3 regions of the Lactiplantibacillus kimchii genome follow, and region 3 is predicted to be linked to each of the others. Evidence: predicted binding sites of a transcription regulator. Region 3 holds the regulator's gene; each other region holds the start of a gene.
What was found. The regulator NrdR, encoded in region 3, represses ribonucleotide reductase genes. The targets are predictions, from matches to a motif close to ACACNATATATNGTGT.

Region 1: nrdD (anaerobic ribonucleoside-triphosphate reductase) is a predicted target of NrdR. The motif match lies at 2,454-2,469, and genes of this name have one in related genera.
Region 2: pnuC (nicotinamide riboside transporter PnuC) is a predicted target of NrdR. The motif match lies at 2,607-2,622, and genes of this name have one in related genera.

The regions. Positions count from the first base shown of each region.
Region 1 is NZ_CP027194.1:1,265,682-1,270,420, reverse strand. It holds gene C5Z26_RS06310 (ArgE/DapE family deacylase) at 1-254, shown strand, start outside; gene scrK (fructokinase ScrK) at 332-1,204, opposite strand; gene C5Z26_RS12795 (LacI family DNA-binding transcriptional regulator) at 1,279-1,407, shown strand; gene C5Z26_RS06295 (hypothetical protein) at 1,511-2,008, opposite strand; gene nrdD (anaerobic ribonucleoside-triphosphate reductase) at 2,549-4,739, shown strand, end outside; gene nrdG (anaerobic ribonucleoside-triphosphate reductase activating protein) at 4,737-4,739, shown strand, end outside.
Region 2 is NZ_CP027194.1:1,869,954-1,874,692, reverse strand. It holds gene treC (alpha,alpha-phosphotrehalase) at 1-781, opposite strand, end outside; gene treR (trehalose operon repressor) at 797-1,525, opposite strand; gene pnuC (nicotinamide riboside transporter PnuC) at 1,733-2,509, opposite strand; gene map (type I methionyl aminopeptidase) at 2,865-3,653, shown strand; gene C5Z26_RS12500 (hypothetical protein) at 3,815-3,976, opposite strand; partial or broken gene C5Z26_RS09060 (transposase) at 4,414-4,702, shown strand.
Region 3 is NZ_CP027194.1:272,312-277,050, reverse strand. It holds gene dnaI (primosomal protein DnaI) at 1-444, opposite strand, end outside; gene C5Z26_RS01450 (replication initiation and membrane attachment family protein) at 448-1,836, opposite strand; gene nrdR (transcriptional regulator NrdR) at 1,859-2,374, opposite strand; gene coaE (dephospho-CoA kinase) at 2,414-3,019, opposite strand; gene mutM (DNA-formamidopyrimidine glycosylase) at 3,029-3,853, opposite strand; gene polA (DNA polymerase I) at 3,865-4,739, opposite strand, start outside.

The DNA of each region.
Region 1 (4,739 bases), 990 kb from region 3:
CGCGGGATTCCAAGTTGAGTGATTTAGCGGCTGAAGTGGGGGCAACTTACGCCGGTGCGCCCATTCCGAAAGTGGCTATTCCAGCGGTAACGGATGCGTCGAACTTGCTAAAAGACAAACCTGATGATTTTCCATTTATCATGTTTGGTCCCGGCAATATGACGCCACACCAAGTCAATGAATGTGTGGATAAACAGATGTATTTGGACTTTATTCACCTGTATGAACGCTTATTTGTTGCCTATTTCAACTAAATTTTGGTACTTTAAAAGCCGGTCAAATTAGTGATGAATTTAGTCACTAGTTTGACCGGCTTTTACTGGTTATCAGATTAATCTTGTAATTCACGGATGGCTAAAGCAAAGTCACCGAGTGTTGCAGAACCGTTGGCTTTGATGACTGGCATCGTGATGTAAGTGTCCAAAGCTGGGACGGTCACATAATCGTTTAAAAGCGTCTTAAATTGTGCGCGGACCTTGGTTAAGAACGCTTCGCTAACCACACCACCGCCGAAAACAATCTTATCTGGTCGCAGGATTAAAGTCGCTTGGATTGCAGCTTGGGCCACGTAATAGGCCATAATATCCCAAACATGGTCAGTTAGGGGGACATCTTTACCTGGACGACCTAACCGAGCATCGAATGTTGGACCCGCAACTAAGCCTTCTAGACAATCGCCATGAAAGGGACAGACCCCCTTAAAATCTAGATCATCAGGGTGGCGTTTTAGGAAGGTGTGGCCCATTTCAGGATGACCAGTCGTGCCAACGAATTTACCGTCAGAAATAGCGCCAGCACCGACGCCGGTACCAATGGTGTAATAAACTAAGGAATTGATTTTCTCATTGGCTAACGTCGACATCACATATTCGCCATAAGCGGAGCCATTCACGTCCGTGGTCCAAAACATTGGGATATCAAAATGTTTTTTTAGCGTGCCAATAAAATCTGTATCTTGCCAACCGGGTTTAGGGGTGGATGTGATATAGCCATACTTAGGTGAATTCTTGCGTAATTCGATGGGTCCGAACGATGCGACGCCTAACGCTTCAATCTTAAATTGTTTGAAATAATCAATTGCCTTTTGCAAAGTTTCAGCGGGAGTCGTGGTTGGAAAATGAATGCTATCCTTGATGCGATAGTCTTCATCACCAATTGCACACACAAATTTTGTTCCGCCAGCTTCAATACTACCTACTAACAAAGTCATCGCTCCTTAAACGAAAAGAAATCGTTTTCATTTTTTTACATAATACAGTTATTCAAATTTTATGTCAAATGGCAACTGATGGATACAACGAGATAGGTGACGTCATGAGAGCAAAAATAGCTGATGTTGCAAGCGTGGCCGGGGTATCAAAGATAACAGTTTCAAGAGTGTTGAACAAACGCGGTTACGGTATATGAATTGGTCAAATATGCGATTAAGTTCTAATTAACTGATCGTAAAAAATAATCGCTGCAAGAATTAGTGATGAAAATTCTTGCAGCGATTATTTAGTGTGTGTCATTAGTATTCTGGTTTTAATGCGGCGGGTGCCGCCAAGGCCGTTGTTTGCAGGGCTGTTTTGGCATCGGTTGGAATGACATTGTGTTGCGGGCTCCAACCGGAATCTTTTGTTAGCTGAATCGTCGTATTGCCGCGTTTTAAAATCATACTAGTGGCAGTCGTGAGATTCAAGTTGGCGGAACCAAACTTGAGTTGTGTTAAGTTAGCTTGGTTGTTACCAGCAAGCTTTAAAGTAAACCCGCCCTTAATTGTAGGGTGGTTAGCTTGAAAAAAAGCCAATTGTTTTTTTGAAGTTAGGTATAACGCCACTTGATCAGATGGACTGACCCAGCGTCCTAAGTAATCGTTTGTTTGAACCTTATTAACTGCGGTGACCTTGGTTGTGGTTTGCACAGCCTTGGGTTCTGACCGAAAGGACTTGCTGGTGGTCGCTTGGCAACCGGCTAGCCCCAATGTTAGTAGTAAAGTTAACCCTAACATTCCCCGTAAATTTTTCATGATAATCTCCTCCAAAGTCCTAATCCCGACAATTAGGAACTTTTTCTCTCTTGAATTTCATTATAAAGGAAGCTTGCGTGAAGTGGAACCAATAGGCCATGCTTTATAGTAAAAAATTAAACCGATTACAATGATTTTTAGTAAAAAAACGTCGCAGCTGACCTTGGACAACCCATTTTGTACCGATTGAATCGGGACCTTTTCAATTTTAGACGATTGATTGCGATGAAATCGGTCGCAAGTTACGCGGATTAAACGTTGCGGCTATGCGATTGTCCGTAACAGTTGACGCCTTGAAATGAATATTCCGATTATATAAGTTAAGCCATATAAAACAAAAATGTGAGTTATTTATCGGTCGGCGTAACGTTGGTAGTTACCCGTTTAACACAAGCTAGGTGATTTAAACGGCCAAGGGACCTATAGGCAGACTAATCAAAATGAGCTACTATATATAGTATGGTAAATGAATTCAGCCCACTGCAACTAGTAGCACTGGGCTGGCTTAAATGACTTATTTTAATAAAGTGGGGGATTAGCATGGGAACAAGGGCAGCAGCAACTAGTTTAGATCAGTTACGAGAATTACCGGTCATTAAACGTGGGGGAACGCAAACTAAGTTTCATCCTTATAAATTGAATTATGTTCTAGCACAATTAGTACCAGCTGAGGCTGATCGCCAAGCAGTGCGGCAAGCGTTAGTCGTACATTATCGGACCGCCACGGCCATTGAAACCCGTGAATTACGACCAGCGTTGATTCAAATTCTACAGGACTTGGATTTAACGACGGCGGCTAAAGCTTATCAAGATTATTTTATTGCGGAACAAGCGCGATTTTCTGCGGCCACGAATGTGCGGGACCGGATTGAGCAGTTATTCAGTCGTGATGCCAATGTGGTTCATGAAAATGCGAATAAGGATAGCAACGTGTTTAACACGCAACGGGACTTAGAAGCCGGGGCCGCAAGTCGGGCGATTGGGCTCAAAATGTTACCTGATTTGGTGGCTAAAGCGCATTTGCGTGGCGATATCCATTGGCATGACTTGGATTATTCACCAGTTACGCCAGAAACAAACTGTTGTCTAATTGATTTTGATGGCATGTTTAAAAATGGTTATAAAATTGGAAATGCCGAAGTTGCCTCACCCCGCTCTATTCAAACAGCCACCGCCCAGATGGCTCAAATCATTGCTAACGTGGCGTCATTACAATATGGTGGCTGTTCAGCGAATCGTGTTGATCAGTTATTGGCGCCATTTGCGGCAATTAATTATCAAAAACATTTAGCTGATGCTGAAAAATGGGTTGTCGCAGCGCAGCGTGAGGCCTATGCGCAGACCAAAACTAAAAAAGATATTTATGATGCGATGCAAGCACTAGAGTATGAGATTAATACGCTATATTCATCTCAGGGACAGACACCCTTTACGACGGTCAATTTTGGCTTAGGCACGAGTTGGATTGAACGTGAAATTCAAACAGCCATTCTTAAAATTCGGATTAAAGGCTTAGGTAAAGAACAGCGGACAGCGATTTTTCCGAAGCTAATTTTTACAGTCAAACGTGGGTTGAATCTCGATCCAACTGACCCGAACTATGATATTAAAAGCTTAGCGATTGCGTGTGCGACCAAGCGAATGTATCCTGATTTATTAATGTATGACAAAATCAAGGCTTTGACTGGTAGCTTCAAAACACCGATGGGCTGTCGTTCCTTTTTACAAGGTTGGCGGGATGAAAATGGGGTCGAAGTGAACTCGGGGCGGATGAATTTAGGCGTCGTGACCGTTAATCTACCGCGGATTGCTTTATCAGCTCACGGAGACCAAACGTTATTTTGGGAGATTTTCGAAGAACGGATGGCGACGTGTCATCAAGCATTAGCCTATCGAATTGAACGGACCAAGGAAGCCCAGCCTGAAAATGCGCCGTTACTCTATATGTATGGGGCTTTTGGGAAACGCCTACAACCAGGCGAGTCGGTTGATGCCTTATTTAAAAATGAACGAGCGACGATTTCACTGGGCTACATTGGAATCTATGAAGTTTGTACCACCTTTTTTGGCCCGGATTGGGAGCAAGATGCTGCGGCTTTAGCGTTTGCCGAAAAAGTTGTCAAGGCGTTGCGCGATAAGTGTCAGCAATGGGCGCAAGCGAGTGGGTATCATTATAGCCTCTATTCAACGCCGGCGGAATCCTTAACGGATACATTTTGTCGTGATGACATCTTGAAGTTTGGTCGGGTGCCAGATGTGACGGATAAGGAATATTATACGAATAGTTTTCACTATGATGTCCGGAAACATCCAACACCGTTTGATAAATTAACGTTAGAAGAACGGTTTCCCAAGTATGCGTCCGGCGGTTTCATTCATTACTGTGAATATCCAAACCTGACGCAAAATCCGAAAGCGTTGGAAGCTGTCTGGGATTGGGCCTATGATCATGTCGGTTATTTGGGCACTAATACGGCGATTGACCAGTGTTTTGAATGTGGGTTTAAAGGAGAATTTAAGTCAACTGCTCGTGGCTTTGTGTGTCCGCAATGTGGTAATCATGACCCTAAAACGTGTGATGTGGTGAAGCGGACTTGTGGTTATTTAGGAAATCCCCAACAACGGCCGATGGTGCATGGTCGCCACGTTGAGATTACGTCACGTCAAAAAAATATGTCACCGGAGATGATAAAAAATGCCGCACGTTACGAAAGGACCAAACAATCCGATG
Region 2 (4,739 bases), 850 kb from region 3:
ACCCAATACTATTTTCAATCGTGGTCGATGACATCTCACCGACAGTAATGCTAGCCGCATCTTGACCATAGCTGGCTTGATTCAGTGCTCGCAAATAATCATGCACCACCGGTTGATCCGTATAAAGCGTCTTGCTGGCAACACCAGCGGGAGCATCCACTAAGGTGGTGGCTTTGCCGGTCACATTGAAAACATCAAAGCGAAAGCCTTTAACGCCCTTTTGACGCCAAAAGTTAACGACTGCGCTACAAGCCGCACGCACGGCAGGGTTATGCCAATCCAAATCCGCTTGGGTGGGGTCGTATAGGTGTAAATAATATAAACCAGTCGTCCCAAACGGTGCCCAGGCCGGCCCACCAAACTTCGATTCCCAATTCGTTGGTAATTGGCCATTGGCTTTGGCTGGTCGCAAATAATAAAATTTTTGATAGTTAGGATCGCCGGCTAATGCCTTTTGAAACCAGGGATGCGCCGTCGATGTATGATTGAAGACCATATCGAGCATGACTTCAATCCCGACTGCCTTGAGCTTCGCGACCAATTCGTCAAAATCAGCCATCGTCCCAAAAGTTGGGTCAATTTGGTAATAATCCGCAATATCATAACCGTTATCATTTTGCGGTGATACAAAGAATGGATTGAACCAAATCATATCAATATTCAGCTTTGCTAAATAAGGAATCTTGGCAATAATGCCTTGTAGATCACCAATCCCATCACCATCACTATCATAAAATGATTTTGGATAAAGCTGATAAATGACTTGTTGTGATAATTTCATAACGCCGGCTCCTCTCTAATTTGACTTCTTAGTCCGGCGGGCAAAGTCCCGAAACCGAAACTTATCTGCACGATGTCGTGATTCGGTATATTGGAATGGCGTCGCATCCGCTAGACTAGTGACACTCCGGACCACTGCCATATACGCCCCAGCTGCTAAGTTGAGGCGTTCACAATCTTCAGCGTTCGCCGGCTCCATCGTAATCTCTTTGGTGGCATAGGCAATCTCTAACCCCAATTCATCCTCAAAGTAGGCATACAATGAATCTTCAGCCGCACTTTTTGGTAAATCCGGTACCACCGCTTGTAAAATATAATCCTTGTCGATAATATCTGGTTCGCTATCAATGACGCGAATCCGCTTAATCGCAGTCACTGGTTCGGCAGCCATCTCGACCCCTAACGATGTAAACTTTTGAACTGGTAAGCTCACATGTGGTTCAAAGTAGTACACGTCATTTTCAGTATTCACATGTAGCTGTTGCGCTAACTCCTTATAGCTGACAATCCCAGAAACTGGAAATTCATACTGTCGATGTTCAATTACCATCGACCCCTTCCCACGAATTTTCTGGATATAACCATCCTCAGCTAACATTGCCAAGGCCTTGCGCCCAGTTTCTCGTGAGATACCGTAAAGTTCACAGATTTGATATTCACTCGGCAGATAAGTGCCTAGTTTGTAAACCTCGCGATCAATTTTTTGCATTAAGTCATCATAAACTAGTGCTGATTTATTTCGCATCTACTTGGCCCTCCAATTGATTAAGCAATCGCTTTCAAGGCTGACTATAAACTTGTTTAGACAAGTTGTCAAATAGCAACGCTTTTTGCTTTTAATAATGAGTTTCATTATGTTTTAGCTTGTCTATACTAGCTAGACAAGTTATCAAAAAAAACGATTGCGACGTCAATCATCGCAATCGTTTTTTAATCGTGTTACCTATTCTGATTAATGATTTAAACTAAAGTCCGTTGCCGCATCATCTGTTGATTCACTGGCGGCCTTTTCTTCGGCAATCAAGCGAGCCCGTTCATGCTTGTTGTACCAAGGCGAAACAGTAAACGCTAAAACGTCATTCATTAAGTAAACGGAACTATTAATGAACATCGCTAAGGTTGCGGAACCTTGTCGGAACGAGATGAACCAAAGGACCATTTGCGCTAGCCCTGATGCAATCCACCAGAAATATTGATTATTGTAACGTAAGTAGCAAATCACACCCGCTGTTAGGCAAATGGCGAAACTAATCGCATCAACCCACGGCCGTGGATCATCCGTTAAAGCGCCGATTAAGTAACCGGATACCCCGTACACCACTAAGGTTGCCACAATGGCCACGACCCAAGTCCGGCCAGTAAACTTTCGAATTTTCGAGACCATGTTGACATTCCAGCTCGCACTGAGTAACACCGGAATATCCAAGGTCACGACGTAAGCAAGTTGTTCCCCAATACTTAAATAGTTTTTCGCTGAAAAACCAACAACAATGAAGCAAATTGCTGATATAACGCCCAACAAACCGTTGACTGATTTCGCCGCATTGATTGCTAAGACACATAAAACACCCAAGGTCGTCCCAATAAATGTTAGAATAGATAGGATTGTGATAGGCGCACTTACCAAGGTCATCACTTGGCAACCCAAGCTAAAATAGAATAAATAGTAATTCTGTTGTGGCCAACCTTTTAATTGGTGGGACAAAAATTTAAAATAATTACTCAAAATAAAGTTCCTCTTTCCATCGCTAAATATACCGCTGTATGCTAATAGTTGGCCAACTATTCGGTAGCCACTACAGTATGTAGTGGCCTTGTTTGAAACAACACTATATATTGTATCATTAACTTTTGGGATAACCAGCCTTTATTTTGAAATGGCGACTCAATTGTAAACAACCAATCCGCTTACTTGCCCGCCAATTCAATATCCGGAGCCGAGCAAATTTTTTATAACTTTTTTATTGCGCAGCCTTAGCCTGACACACCACAAACAATGCATTTTGTCGGATATGGCTGATTGCAGTATACTAACAAAGGAACCAATTTTACTCATAAATTCATTTAATTTTTTTGGAGGAAACATGATAACTCTTAAATCAGATCGCGAGATTAAGGGCATGCAAGCAGCTGGCGACATCATGGTCGGCTTGTTTCATGCCTTAGAAGATTACATTAAGCCTGGCATTACAACTTGGGATGTGGATCATTTTGCTTATGATTACATTACCGCCCACGACGCCACCCCGGGTGAACTTAACTTTGAAGGCTACAAATACTCAACTTGTGTCAGCGTTAATGACATGATTTGTCACGGTTGCCCTAGTAAAGACATCTTAGTTAAAGACGGCGATTTATTAAAAATCGACACCGTCATTAACTACCATGGTTACTTGAGTGACTCTTGCCACGCTTTCGTTGCCGGTACAGCCTCACCAGAAGTCAAAAAACTAATGGCCGTCACCTATGAAGCACTTTACCGTGGGATTGACCAAGCCGTTGTTGGCAACCGTATCGGTGATATCGGCTGGGCAATTCAAGATTACGCTGAAAACCAAATGGGTTACGGCGTGGTCCGCGAATACATCGGCCATGGTATCGGACCAACGATGCATGAAAAACCAGACGTCCCTCATTATGGTGAAGCTGGTCACGGGACACGGCTCAAGGCTGGGATGACGATTACCATTGAACCAATGGTGAACATCGGCGACTGGCGTTCTGGCGAAACAGCTGATGATGGCTGGACCGTCCGGACGATGGATGGCAGTTTAAGTTGCCAGTATGAACATACCCTCGTTATTACCGATGATGGGCCTAAGATTTTATCCTCATTCGATCATGCAGCGGATGCGGCCTATTTATTAAAATAATTCTGTTTGATACAATCGAATTTCAAACCTCGATAAAACAAAAATAAAGTGACCCTCAAGGCTTGGACAATATTTGTCCTAATTGAGGATCACTTTATTTTTTATTTGTTTGAAAACGCCACATAATAATGCTTATTGAAACAAGAAAACTAATTTAAAATTTACGTTCTAAGCAACAAGATTGCTAATGCGAAGAATGCAAACGCAATGGCTTCTTTTAGTCTAAGCTTGTTAGCAAATTGGTAGTCCGCAACCGTTGGTATAATGATTTTTTGATTAGGATCAGGCTGTTGCGACCAATAATTATAGATTTGTTTAGGCATTATGATAATCCCTGGAATATACGATAAAAATGCGATAGCTAGGAACTCTTGATTGATTATCCCATGAATCAGTTGATACCCGGTGAAGAAATATAGTACCGTACCAATGCTAGAACATAGATAACAGCCCCAAACAATCAGTTTATTACGTTTGGAGGCTTCGTATGGCCCGTTAAAAATAACATTTGAAGTGAACCCCATAAATTAGAGTGAATTTCTAAGCTGCTAATTGGCTGGTATGTTCCCGGTATTTTACCGGGGATATACCGGCCAATTTTGTTATGCCTTTAGGCCTAGTTGAGCGCGCTAAAGCGTGTGAAACAAAAAACCACCCGCTATGCGGGCGGATGGCAAAATGGTTAAACCAAAACGCCCCCATCAGATTTAGAATGTAAGTGTCAGAGCCAAACATTCAAAATCGAAAGGAAACGTCAGAAATGGCGAATAAACTAAATAGTCTTGCGCATACCAAATGGCTTTGTAAGTACCATAGCGTATTCACTCCAAAATATAGGAGAAAAATAATTTATAATCAATATCAACGTGAGTTGCAAGATGATATTTACTTGTTGTACCAATACAAAGGCATAAAACTTGTGGAAGGTAAATCGGCATTGATGATGTTTGTTCAACATGAAATTTAAAAATCGACATTTCTGGTCAGTTGGTTATTATGTCAGCACAGTTGGATTAAATGGATCAACCACCAAGAGGTATATACGTGATCATTAGGAAATATGGAGTCTCTATTAAGGGTCCAGGT
Region 3 (4,739 bases):
TGCGTCAATAAAATCTAACGCCGCCATCAAGGCTGTTGCTCGGTCGCCATCTTGATCATAGGCCGTTAAATCAGCTGACTGAATATTTTTAGGCATACTAATCGAGCGGACCCGGTGCTTTAAGTCACGTTCCGCCTGGGCTTCTTGGAATTGCGGCGTTGGTTGATAGGCAATATCAATTAAATGATTACTCATCACTAATTCAGGTTGATAACCTGGTGCTTGCGTAGGTTCGTGCCGCGCCGCTTTTTGCTTTTCTTGACAAAACTCATAGAGCTTCGTGGCACTTCGCTCCATGGCGTCACTAGATAAGTCGTCCTGATGAGCTGCTAAAAACTGACGAACATCGGGATCCTGATAAACCGTCGTCATGAGTTCCTGGTATTGCTGATTTAGGTGGCGCTTATTCATCAAAGTTTTTAAGCCCTCAGAAATATTCTCCATGCGTTAGTCCTCCTCATCTGAATTAGGATCTAATTTTGCGACCCGTTCAGCCAATTGTTTACGTTGTGCCGTTGTTAACTGATTGCCACTGCTCGTCGCAGGTTTGGTTCCCGTTGTTTTTTGCGCCCATTTCGGCACAATTTCTTTCCGGGTCGGCCGACTATGCCGTTGATTATTCCGTCGTGTCGTTGGCTTTGGCTGTTGCCGTTGTTGCAAGTAGGCCAAGGCTGCTTCTGGGGTCATCACGTCATGTTGTTGCCAATCATTCGCAACGGTCTCTAATAAGTTCCGGTTTAAAGCCGCTAATTCACGATTTTGTAATAAGTAATAGATCACCATATTAATGACCGCATTTGGTAACACCCCTCGATTGACCAAATCATGGACCAACCGCGTTTCACCATTGGTCACAAAACCGTGCTTGGCGTTCTTCAAATCGGCTAAAAAATCATACGGTGATTGTTGTTTCGCTAATGCTACCAGTTGTTGCTCAGCTGTTGATAGCTTGGTTTTAGCAGTTGCCGGAGTCGTTGTAGCTGCCACAGCCACATGCTGTTCAGCGGGAGCGATTGGGCGTTCGTAGCGGCGGGCAATCAAGAGTTTCAACTGACTTTCATCAAAGCGGCCCGTCGTTAAACTGGCGACTTCACTAATCAACTTAGCCATCTCAACTTCACTAATTCCATAAACGCGACTTTCCGTCATAATCAATTGACGTGAACTGGCGACCTGCTTTAAATCAACATAGTTTTGTTTTAAAATCTGACCTAAAACTTGCCAATCAAACGTTTCATCAGTTAAGTCGGGCGTCACTTTTGTGGTTGCCGCCGCAGGTAACTGCTGGCGCACCGTCTTAATCTCGTTAGGCACATGTGTCACTTTTTGACTGTCAATATGAAAGACATCTAATAAATTCGCAGTGACCTCCGTGGCTTGTGTCAAATCCACCGTGGCCGGGGTAAATGCGGTCGCTAATTGTTGATACCGCAATTCACCCACGGCGTCCAAGAGTAAGACACTAAGCAGATCATCTTCAAAGAATTGCGTCACTGGCATGGGGGCCTTTAACTCATAAATATAGACCTCTCCCAGCTCATCTTTTTGATAGTAACTATGGAGTAACCCCGTAGCTTCTAACTTACGCCGTGCCGCTAAAACCGTGGGCAAATCAACGTTTAATATCCCCAACAACTCAGCGTGACTGCGGCGATTACTTAAGTCACTGGTTGGGCGCTGTAACGGTCGCAAAGCCGCATACAGGCTATAAGCCAGTGGACCAATCAAAGGTAAATAGAGCTCAGCCAAAACGGCCTGCTCCGTGGCACTTAACGCTAATGTCGGTGGGACAACTAAGCCCGCTTTCGGCGTCAAGTTTGGATCATCTTTAGGCATGTTGTTCACCAATCTTCATAACTTAATCTTTTTTAGGCTTCGGCGCAGCCCCAGTTTTAGGTGTCCGCTTAGCCAATTTTACTTTATCACGTTCCATCATATCTTGTAGTTCATTTAAGAAGACGTGCATGTCTTTGAATTGTCGATAGACGCTGGCAAAGCGAATATACGAAATTTCATCAATATCTGCCAGTTTTTCCATGACATATTCCCCAATCACTTGACTAGAAATTTCATTCTCGCCGAGTGATCGAACTTGGTTTTCAACGTCATCAACCACGCTAGTCATCGTCTCCATGCTAACGGGCCGCTTTTCAGCTGACCGAATAATACCGCGCAATACTTTTTCGCGATTGAATTCTTCCCGCGCCCCATTCTTTTTGATGACTAATAACGGGGTCGCCTCAACGCGTTCAAACGTCGTAAAACGAAACCCACAGTTTTCACATTCACGCCGTCGCCGAATCACGCGACCGTCATCAGTAGGCCGGCTATCAACTACGCGGGAGCCATTATGATGACAATGTGGACATTGCATAGACTTCTCACCTCATCTTTGCTAATCAATGTTTAAATTTCAGTTAGTTTTTATAGTTTCCAGCCATTTTAACACGCTAGTTCTTGTTTTATCAATGTTTTCCCCGTTATCAATCACAATATTTGCCCGTTTGACTTTTGTCGCCAGGGGTAATTGACTTGCCATGCGTGCTTTCGCCGCCGCCACCGTCAAGTGATTACGCGCCATTAAGCGCTGTAAGATTACTGCATCCGCCGCTGTGACGACCATCACTTGATCACATAACTGTTCCCAGCCATTTTCAAATAGTAACGGGATATCTAAAATAATGGCTGACGGCGTAGGGGTCACTTGCCCCAATGCCACAATTTTTTCTAAAATAGCATATTGAATCGGTAACTGCGTAATTGCCGTCAACGCAGCCATGGCTTGAGGATCGTTAAAGACCAGTTGGCCTAGCCAAGACCGATTGAGCTGACCATCTGGTTGTAATGCCTGAGGACCGAAATAAGCCGCAATTTTTTCGGTCGTCGGCATGCCTGGGCCTTCAACTTGCCAGGCCAACTTATCAGCATCAACAATCGGTAGGCCAGCAGTTGCAAGCATTGCTGACACCGTCGACTTACCGCTTGCAATACCACCTGTTAAACCAATTAATTGCGTCATTTCAGCCTCCTACAACCGTTGCTCATGGGGACAAAAATGGGTCCCACGTTGCGCCACTTTAATTTTTTCAATTAACGTCCCACAACGTTCACAAGGTTCCCCTTCGCGACCATACACATGTAACTGATTCTGAAACTGACCGGCTTCACCAAACGCCGTCGAAAAAGAATGCACCGTCGTGCCGTGACCCTTAATCGCCAGTGCCATTTCAGCAATAATATTTTGTCGTAATGCAGCAATCTCCGTTTCGGTCAAGCTATTCGCTGGTCGCATCGGATGGATTTTACTCAACCATAATGTTTCATCCGCATAGATATTGCCAATTCCAGCAATCTTGCTTTGATCCAACAAGAAAGGCTTAATCATTTTCTTGGATTTTGCCAAAACGGCTGTTAAATACGCCATCGTTAACGCACTGTCAATTGGCTCAGGTCCCATGGTCTTTAACCCACCGACCGTCGTTTCTTCACCCGTTGGTACTAGCGTCATCCGTCCGAACTTGCGGGTGTCGTTATACAATAAATCTCGCTGATCCGTCAGATGAAAAATAACGTGTGTATGCTTAGTCTGGCCTTCATCCTTAGGCATCACGTTATACTTACCTTCCATCCGTAAGTGTGAGACCATCGTCAAGCCATGATTAAACCGGAATAATAAGTATTTTCCCCGCCGATCAACTTTTTCAATGGTCGCATTCACTAAGCGGGCTTTAAAACGATCAACATCATTGTTGACGATTCGTGGCCAGCGGACTTCAACACTGGCAATTGTCGCCCCTTTAACAAGGCGATTCAGCCCGCGCCGAACTGTTTCAACTTCTGGTAATTCAGGCATGTCTTCACTTCCTATTTTGCATCATACCAAGTGTTGCCAAAATGACTTTCAACTTTCAATGGTACGGCTAATTCAACGGCCGAATCCATCACACTTGGCACCAACTTTTCAAGCGTTGGAATTTCAGCGGCTGGCGCTTCAAAAATCAATTCATCATGAACCTGTAACAACATCGTTGCCGCTAGCCCAGATGCTTTTAATTGGGCTTGCATATTAATCATCGCAATTTTAATAATATCGGCAGCACTACCTTGAATCGGCGTGTTCATCGCTGTTCGTTCTGCAAAAGCACGTTGATTAAAACTAGCTGAATTAATGTCTGGTAAATATCGGCGCCGATGCGCAATGGTTTCCACGTAACCTTGTTCTTTGGCCGTTTTAACAATATCCGTCATGTATTGCTTCACGCCTGGATATTCCGCAAAGTAAGCGTCAATGAAACTGCGTGCTTGCTTGCGCGTAATGCCGATATTTTGTGATAAGCCATAATCACTAATCCCGTAGACAATTCCAAAGTTAACCGCCTTAGCTTGCCGGCGGATATTAGGGGTCACGTCGGCCGGTGACTTCAAATTAAAGATCCGCATCGCAGTTGCCGCATGAATATCATCACCGGCTTTAAAGGCTGCCTGCATATTTTCATCATGCGTGATGTGTGCTAAGACCCGCAATTCAATTTGGGAATAATCAGATGAAAAAATCTGCCAACCAGCATGACTTGGCACAAAGGCTTGGCGAATCCGCCGCCCCTCTTCTACTCGAACCGGAATGTTCTGGAGATTAGGATCAACGGAAGATAAGCGACCTGTTTGTGTCAACGTTTGTAAGTAACGAGTGTGCACTTTTTGGTCAGTTGAGTGAATAGCATCCAATAACCCTTCAACAT